Regions from separate parts of the Streptomyces sp. NPDC054757 genome, predicted to be linked through region 2. Evidence: riboswitches for the same ligand, from Rfam matches in the RefSeq annotation. Region 2 holds a riboswitch; the other holds the start of a gene.
The links. Region 2 has a riboswitch for thiamine pyrophosphate ahead of ACWGKJ_RS10925 (purine-cytosine permease family protein). Riboswitches for the same ligand answer to the same signal wherever they lie in the genome.
Positions count from the first base shown of each region.

Region 1: linked by a shared signal. The riboswitch ahead of thiO (glycine oxidase ThiO) and the one ahead of ACWGKJ_RS10925 (purine-cytosine permease family protein) in region 2 are both predicted to bind thiamine pyrophosphate.

Region 1 covers NZ_JBSHBW010000024.1:129,772-134,136, reverse strand. Annotated here, with positions in the region: gene ACWGKJ_RS25930 (TetR/AcrR family transcriptional regulator) at 1-308, shown strand, start outside; gene ACWGKJ_RS25925 (thiazole synthase) at 322-1,116, opposite strand; gene thiS (sulfur carrier protein ThiS) at 1,124-1,324, opposite strand; gene thiO (glycine oxidase ThiO) at 1,411-2,640, opposite strand; TPP riboswitch at 2,638-2,750, opposite strand; gene ACWGKJ_RS25910 (NAD(P)/FAD-dependent oxidoreductase) at 2,845-4,065, shown strand; gene ACWGKJ_RS25905 (Rv2175c family DNA-binding protein) at 4,269-4,365, shown strand, end outside.
Region 2 covers NZ_JBSHBW010000006.1:120,542-124,906, forward strand. Annotated here, with positions in the region: gene ACWGKJ_RS10920 (hypothetical protein) at 1-292, opposite strand, end outside; gene ACWGKJ_RS10925 (purine-cytosine permease family protein) at 416-1,822, opposite strand; TPP riboswitch at 1,805-1,899, opposite strand; gene ACWGKJ_RS10930 (HAD family hydrolase) at 2,023-2,673, opposite strand; gene ACWGKJ_RS10935 (M20/M25/M40 family metallo-hydrolase) at 2,821-3,933, opposite strand; gene ACWGKJ_RS10940 (LacI family DNA-binding transcriptional regulator) at 3,999-4,365, opposite strand, start outside.

The sequences.
Region 1 (4,365 bases), on a different contig from region 2:
GCAGCCTCGGTCTCGCGCAGGGCGGCGAGGACCCGGAGGTGTCCAAGCTGAGGATGCGGCTCCAGGTCGAGGTACCGGCGGTGCGCTCCCGGATGATGGAGTCGATGTCGGTCACGGGCCAGATGATGTGCCGCGTGCTGGCCGAACGCACCGGGCGCGAGGCGGGTGACCTGGAGGTCAGGGCGTATGCGATGGCGCTGGCCGGTGTGCTGATGGAGGCCACGCGTTACTGGGCCGAGCACGGCTACGAGGGCGAACTCCACGGGTATGTCATACGCGCCCTGGACGTCGTACGGAACGGCCTCTAGCCAGGGGCAGCCCTTAGAACGCGGGCCGCTCCGGATCGAGCGCCGCCCGCCCCTCGTCCGGTGACGACGCCAGGGCGAAGTGCCGCCGGGGGATCCGCCCCGCGCGGTACGCCAGCCGGCCCGCCTCGACGCCCCGCCGCATCGCGGACGCCATCAGCTCGGGCTCCTGGGCCCGAGTCACCGCCGATGCCAGCATCACGGCCGCGCACCCGAGCTCCATCGCCAGCGCCGCGTCCGATGCCGTACCGGCCCCCGCGTCGAGGATCACCGGCACCCCCGCCCGCTCCACGATCAGCTGGAAGTTGTGCGGGTTGCGGATCCCGAGGCCCGAGCCGATGGGGGAGCCCAGCGGCATGATCGCCGCGCAGCCCGCCTCCTCCAGCCGCCGGGCCAGCACCGGGTCGTCGTTGGTGTACGGCAGGACCGTGAAACCGTCGTCGACAAGCGTCTCGGCCGCGTCGAGCAGCTCCACCGGGTCGGGCAGCAGGGTGTGCTCGTCCGCCACGACCTCCAGTTTGATCCAGTCCGTGCCCAGTGCCTCGCGGGCCAGCCGGGCGGTGAGGACCGCCTCGCCCGCCGTGAAGCAGCCGGCCGTGTTCGGCAGCACCCTGACCGCCAGCCTGTCGAGCACCGAGAGGACCGAGCCCTGCACCGTGGGATCGAGGCGGCGCATGGCGACCGTCGTGAGCTCGGTGCCCGACGCGATCAGGGACCTCTCCAGCACATCGAGGCTGGGCGCACCGCCGGTCCCCATGATCAGCCGGGAGGAGAAATCGGTGCCGGCGAGAGTGAAGGGATCGTCTGCCATGTCCTGATCAGCCTCCTTGGACTGCGGTGAGGATCTCGACGCGGTCGCCGCCGCCGAGTGCGGTGCGGGCCCACAGGCCCCGGGGCACGACGGTCTCGTTGACCGCGGCGGCGACCCCGGACGGGGCGGTGGTGAGCCCGCCGACCAGTACGTCGAGCGTGGTGCCCGGCGCGATCGTGCGGGGCTCCCCGTTGACCGACACCTCCACCTGCGGAACGTCCACGGGCGGCGGCGGGTCCGACGCCGGGGAGCCCGCCTGTGCTGTGTTCACGGGCGGCACATTCAGCGGCACATTCATACGGGCTGCTCCTCTCGTACGGGAGGGAAGCGCCGGGGAGTGAAGGCGCGGGCCTCGGCGGGCAGTTCCCCGGTGGTGAGCAGTTCGGCCATCACATCGCCGGTGACCGGTGTGAGCAGGACACCGTTGCGGTAGTGGCCGGTGGCCAGCAGGAGGCCGGGCAGCACGGTCGGGCCGAGCAGCGGCGCGTTGTCCGGCGACGCGGGACGCAGCCCCGCACAGGTCTCGGTGAGCGGGAGTTCGGTGATGCCGGGTACCAGCTCATGGGCGTCGCGGAGCAGTTCGTACACCCCGCCAGCGGTGACCGTGGTGTCCCAGCCCAGCTCCTCGCTGGTCGCGCCGATGACGAGTTCGCCGTTCTCCCGGGGGACCAGATAGAGATGGCTGCCCCGGACGACCGCGCGGACGGTGCGGCTGAGGAACGGCGCGTACACCCGCGGCACGGTCAGTCGCAGGACCTGCCCCTTGACCGGGCGTACGGGCGGAAGCACCGCATCCGGTACGCCCGCCAGCCGGCCGCTGAGGCTGCCGGCCGCCAGTACCACCTGGCCGGCGCCGAGCACGGTGCCGTCGGCCAGCACCACGCCCGTGGCCCGGTCGCGCTCCACCGTCAGACGCTCGGCCCAGCCGCGGTGGAAGGTGACCCCGGCCCGCTCGCACGCGGTGAGCAGCGCCTTCGCGAGCCGCCGTGGATCGACCTGGTGGTCGCCGTCCACCCGCAGCCCGCCGCGTACGCCCGGCGCGAGCATCGGTTCGAGGCGTCTGCACTCGCGCCCCGTGAGCCACTCGGACTCCAGACCCGAGCGGTGCTGGAGCGCGTGCAGCTCCCGCAGATGCTCCCGGTCGTCGAGGTCGAGCGCCACGGAGAGGGTGCCGCAGGCGCGGTAGCCGAGATCCTGGCCCGATGCCTCGGCCAGCTCGGCCGCGAACGCCGGATAGCGGCGGGCGGACTCCAGGTTCAGACCGAGCAGGACCTGCTCGCCGTAGTGCAGCTCCGTGACGGCGGCCAGCATGCCTGCCGCGACCTGTGCGGCTCCGCCGCCCGGCTGTGGATCGGCGACAGCGGTACGCAGTCCGCGCTGCGCCGACCGCCAGGCCGTGACGAGACCGATGATCCCGCCGCCGACGACCAGGACGTCCGGCAGTGCGCCGGACTGCGCGTCCGCCCGGCCGGGCCGGTGCTGTTCGACAGGGGGCGTGTGCTGTTCGGTGTGGTGTGCGTGCATGGGCGTCCAGCCCCTCCCTTCGCCGGCATGACCCGGATCAGGTTCGTACGGTCGGAGGCCGTCCAGCCTCCCTCTCAGCCCGGTACGCCCGGACTCCCGCGAGTGGTTCAGCACAGCCAGCGTAACCCCGGGCCGCGCCGCCCCGTAAGGCGCCTGGGGACGGCCCCCTGTCCTGACGGGTCGTCAGCTGGTTAGGGTGACCGGGTGAGTGAGCCGAGGAACGTCGTCATCGCCGGCGCGGGCATGGCCGGAGTGCAGACCGCTGTCGCCCTGCGGGACCAGGGCTTCACCGGCCCCGTCACGCTGATCGGCGAGGAGCCGCATCAGCCGTACGACCGGCCGCCGCTCTCCAAGTCGGTGCTGCTCGGCAAGGCCGACGGCGCCGCCTTCGACGTCGACTTCGGCGCGCTCGGGGTCGAGCTGCTGCTGGGGTGCGAGGTGACCGGCGTACGCCCGGGCGACCGGGAGCTGGACACCGCGCGCGGCCCGCTCGCCTACGGGTCGCTGGTCGTCGCCACCGGCGCCCGCCCGCTCACCCTGCCCGGCGGCGAGGGGGTCCCCGACGTCCATCAGCTGCGCACGCTCGACGACGCGGAGCGGCTGCGCGCCGTCCTCGCCGGCCGGCGGGACGTCGTGGTGGTCGGCGCGGGCTGGATCGGCGCCGAGTTCGCCACGGCGGCGCGTGAGGCGGGGTGCGCGGTGACGGTCGTGGAGGCGGCGGACCGGCCCCTCGTCGGGGTGCTGCCGGCGGAGATCGCCGCGCCGATGGCCGACTGGTACGCGGACAGCGGAGCCGAACTCGTCACCCGGGCGCGGGTGGCCCGGATCGAACCGGGCGCCGTGGTCCTGGAATCGGGGCGGCGGATCCCGGCGGGGGCGGTCCTCGTCGGCATCGGGGCCACGCCCGCGACCGGGTGGCTGGCCGGGTCCGGTATCGCGCTGGGCCCGGACGGCTCGGTCACGGCCGACGAGCGGCTGCGCACCTCCGTCGCGGATGTGTACGCGGTCGGCGACTGCGCCTCCTTCCCCTCCCGCCGGTACGGCGAGCGACTGCTGGTCCACCACTGGGACAACGCGCTGCAGGGGCCGCGCACCGTGGCGGCCGATGTGATCGGCGAGACGCCGCGGATCTACGACCCGGTGCCGTACTTCTGGTCCGAGCAGTTCGGCCGCTTCGTCCAGTACGCGGGCCACCACGCGGCCGCCGACACCCTGATCCGGCGTGGCGACCCGGCGGGCCCGGCCTGGTCGGTGTGCTGGCTGCGGGACGGGCGGCTGGTCGCGGTGCTCGCCGTCGGCAGGCCGCGGGACCTCGCCCAGGGGCGGAAGCTGATCGAGGCGGGGGCCCCGGTGGATCCGGTCCGCGCCGCCGATCCCGCCGTACCGCTCAAGTCGGCGGTCCGGCCGCAGCCGGGCGCCTCCTGACCGCTCCTGACCGCGCGGCGGCCCGCGGACGCGCGGTCAGGAGCGGCCCGTGCGGCCCATGCGGTGCGTCGGGAACGGCCCGTGACATGCGTCGTCCGGGCGGCCCGCGCACGCACGGCCGGTCCGGCTCCGCGCACACGCCACCGGCCCTGAAGGGCTGAGTCCGGGTATCGGCTGTCAGTGCGGGATGGCAGGCTTGTCCCGTGACCGAGATTGACGCAAAAACCGACGCTCTCATCCCCGCCTGGCTGCACCTCCCCGACATCGCCGAGATGTTCGACGTCGAGGTGACTCGGGTAC
Region 2 (4,365 bases):
CGCGGAAGTAGAGCCAGTCGTTGTGGTTGTCGTGGTCCAGCTCGGCCTTGGTCCGCTCGATCACCGCGGGCAGCGTGGTGACGCAGTCGGCGCGCGGATCGGCAGGTGCCGAGGCCGGGCACGGTGCCGCCGCCCGCCAGTCCCGGTCCCGCCGCTCCTCGGACGACACCCCGCCCACGGCGAAGCAGGTGGCCCCCGCGACGGCCGACAAACACAGCAGCAGCGGCAGCAGCCGCGCACGTATGAACCGCCCCGCCCGCAGGCGTGGAGCCGGATCCCCCATCCCGAACACGCTGCCGATTCTGTCATGTTCCCCTCCCGGCCGGGGCCGACAGCGGGATGCGGGCCGCAGCGCCCCGTCCGGTCGCCTCCCCGAACAGCCCGTCCGCGCACCGCACTTCAGCTCCGCGGGCGGCTACCGAGCGGCCGGGCGGCGCAGCCTGAGGGGTGCGTAGACGGCGAGCGCGGTGAGGAACGCCACGTAGTAGGCGAGGTCGGCGCCGTGCAGGGCCGCGGCCACCGGACCCGTGTAGAGGCCGGTGTTCATGAAGGGGACCGCCGCCGCGAAGGCGGCGCAGAACGCCACCAGCGCGGACAGGCCGTACCGCCGGTGACCGCTCTCCGCCACCGGGTCGACCGGCTCGCCCGCACGGGCCCGCGCGAACCAGTCGACAGCCACCACGGCGACGAAGCCGGGGATCCAGTAGCCGACGAACAGCAGGACGTTCTGGAAGCGGGCGGCGGTGTCGGCGGCATGCATCCACAGCACCAGCGGGAAACCGAGAACGGCGGCGAGCGCGGCGGCCAGCGGGCGCGGTACGCGCAGTCCGATGGTCTGCAGGGCCAGCGAACCGCTGTAGTCGTTCATGGCGTTGCTGCACAGCGCGGCCAGCGCCACCGCCAGCAGCCCCAGCGCGCCGAGTACACCGCCGCCCAGCAGTTCGTCGACCCCGCGCGCGGTCTGGTCGGTGAAGACGGAGGCCCCCCACAGCCCCAGCGACTGGACGGCCACGAAGGAGACGCTGACGCCGAGGAGCGTGTACCAGAACATACGGGTACGGGAGGTGTTCTTCGGCAGGTAACGGCTGAAGTCACTGGCGTACGGCGCCCACGAAAGGGCCAGGCTGAGGGCGATGGTGCTCGTCAGGACGAACGCACCGGCGCGGTCGGCGCCGTGGACGCTCCCGGACGAGCTGTGGACGCTGCCGGGGAGCCGGAGCGCCAGGGCGACGAAGGCGGCGGCGAGCACGAAGGTCATCAGCTTCTGCATCCGGTGGATCGCCTCGTAGCCCAGTACTCCGAGTGACCCCTGTCCGGCCATCATCACCAGCACCCCCAGCCAGAAGGGCCAGCCGCAGAGCCGGGCGAGCGCGTCACCGCCGAACAGCCCGATGAGGGCGTCCCAGGCCACCGACGAGAGCCACTGCAGCAGGCCGGGCACCGCGACGGACCGGCCGAACGCGAGCCGGGCCAGCGGCAGCTGGCCCGCCCCCGTGCGGCTGCCCCAGGTTCCGAGGTACGCGGTGGGGACGGCGCCGACGAGGGTGCCCAGCACCACGGCCAGCAGGGCGGTGGGCAGGTCCAGGCCGAGCGCGATTCCGACGGTGCCGGTGAAGACTCCCGTCATGGTCAGATTCGGCGCGAACCATACGGTGAACAGCCGGCCGGGGCGGCCGTAGCGGTGCTGCTCGGGCACCGGCGCGATACCGCGTGCCTCGATCCGCAGGTCGCCGGGGGCGGCGGGCATCCGGCCGTCGAAGACGGACCGGTTCTCTGTGGCCGACGTGCTGCTCGGAGCAGGTGGCAATGACATGAGCGACATCCCTCCGCCAGTGCTAACTGGTTCAGGTTCGGCGGGTGTGATCTCAGCCCCTGGGCGGGGCACCCCGTGTCCGGTACGTCTGCAAGGCTAACGCGCGGCGTCGGGCCGTCCGCGGTGAGGGGGCCCGGCCGTGCACCCCGGCGGTCCCGCCGTCCGGGGCGGTGAGGCCGGCACGGCGGTCCGCGGCTCGGTCCCGCCGTTCATCCCGCGGCGAGGAGGGCGGGCAGCTCACGCATGTCGTCGAAGACCACGGTGTCCGGCCCGTGCAGCCACTCCGCGGGGGTGAGACCGCCGCAGTAGCCGAACGCGCGCATCCCGGCTGCGCGGGCTGCGTGTACGCCGTAGCGGCTGTCCTCGATCACGGCGCAGACCTCGGGGGCGAAGCCCATCTGCCGTGCCGCGTGCAGGAAGAGGTCGGGTGCGGGCTTGCCGTTGGCGACTTCCGACGCGCTGTAGATGCGGCCTTCGAAGCGGGGGTAGAGCCCGGTCAGACCGAGGGTGTGGCGGAGGCCGTTGTGGCCGCTGCTCGATGCCACACAGGTGGGCAGCCCGATCCGGTCCAGGGCCTCCACCACACCGTCTACAGAGGTGAGTTCGGCCTCCATGGCGGTGCGGTACAGCTGTTTCTGCTCCGCCTCCCAGCCATCCGGGATCCGGATCCCGAGGTGTTGCTCGATGTCGGCGATCATGTCGGCGTGCGAGCGGCCGACGAAGCGTTCGACGACCTCGGCCTCGCTGAGCGGCCAGCCGAGCGCCGCCAGGCTCACCGCGTCCACACGGACCGCGATGCGCTCGCTGTCCACCAGAACGCCGTCGCAGTCGAATATCACGAGTTCAATGGGCCTGGTCACACCGGCATGCTACGGGAGCGGGCGAGTGGGGCCCAGGGTGCGGGTGAACCATGATCGCCTACGCGCGGACCGGGCCCCGGCCGCGTTCCGCGGGGCGCATCCGCGACGGCCCGCGCCCCTACGCCCCGGGCGGATGTCAGGACCGGCTCAGCGGGGCCCCGGCGCGCCGTCCTCCCGTTGGCTCCAGGAGGCGAGCAGGCGGTGGATGGCCTCGGCGGCCTCGGGGATCGCGGCCACGGAGCAGGTCTCGTCGGTGACATGCGCCTGGTCGGGGTCGCCGGGGCCGTAGATGACGACCGCACGGGCGTCCACCTTCGCGGCCAGTACCGAGGCGTCGGTGAAGTAGGTGGCGTACTGCGGCTGCCCGGCGTCCTGCGCGGGGCGCAGGGCGCCCGACACGTCACGGACGAGTGCGGTGCCGGGGTCGGTGTCCACGCCGTCCAGGTCGAGTACCCGCTCGATCCTGGTGCCGGGCCCGGCCAGCTGTCCGATGGCCCGCAGCGCGTCGTCGGAGCTGAAGCCGGGGACGGTACGGATGTCGACCATCAGCTCGGCGCGGTCGGGGACGAGGTTGGGCTGGACACCGGCGTGGAAGGTGCCCACGTTGACGGTGGCCGCGCCGTGGGTCGCACTACGGGGCCAGTCCTGGTGGTCATGGATCCGTACCGCCGCCGCGGCGAGCCTGGCCAGTGCGTTGTCGCCGAGTTCGGGCCGGGATCCGTGGGCGCTGCGGCCCTCGGCGGTGAGCCGCAGCCACAGCACACCCTTGTGACCGAGGACGATCCGGTTCGCGGTGGGTTCGGCGACCAGCAGCACCGGACTCGCCGTCAGCCCCTCCAGCCGGGCCGCTCCCTCGCAGCCGGTCTCCTCGCCGAAGGTGAGGACGAGCTGTACGTCGGTTTCGGCGGGGTGGGTCGTGGCCCGGTGGGCCGCGGCGGCCACCATGCACGCCACACCGGCCTTCATGTCGCTGCTGCCGCGCCCCCGGAGCCGGCCGCCCCGGATGTCGCCGCTCAGCGGGTCGAACGACCAGCCGGACGCATCGGCGGGGACGGTGTCCAGGTGTCCGGTCAGGGTGACGGGGGTGCGGCTGCCGAAGCGGGCGACGAGATTGGTCCGTCCTGGCTCCGGTTCCTCGGTCCGTACGCTGAAGCCGGCGTCGGCGAGCAGCGGGGCGATGAGTGCGGCGGCGGGCGTCTCGTTCCCGCCCCTGGTGTCCACTCGGACGAGCTGCTGGGTCAGCGAAACGGGGTCAAGCACGCGAAGGTCTCCTGTCGGTACTGCGGGGCGGGGCGCGGATCAGTGCCGCGGATCAGTGCTGCGCGTCAGTTCTGCGGGGGAACCGCGGAGCCGCGGATCACGAGGTGCAGGGGGAAGGACTTCGTCACCCGGGCGCCGTCCGGGGATTCGATCCGGTTCTGGACCACTTCGAGTGCCGTACGGGCGAGGTCGGCGACGGGCTGCTGCAGCGTGGTGAGTTTGGGGCGGAGCCACTCACCGACACGGATGCCGTCGCAGCCGATGACGGAGAGGTCCTCCGGGATACGCAGTCCGTGCAGTTCCGCCGCGCCCAGAATGCCGACCGCGACGATGTCACTGCCCACGAAGGCGGCTGTCGGCGGCTGGGCTGCGCGCGCCAGGTAGGGGAAGGTGCTGGCGCCGAACTGCTCGGTGTACGGGCCGTGCAGGACG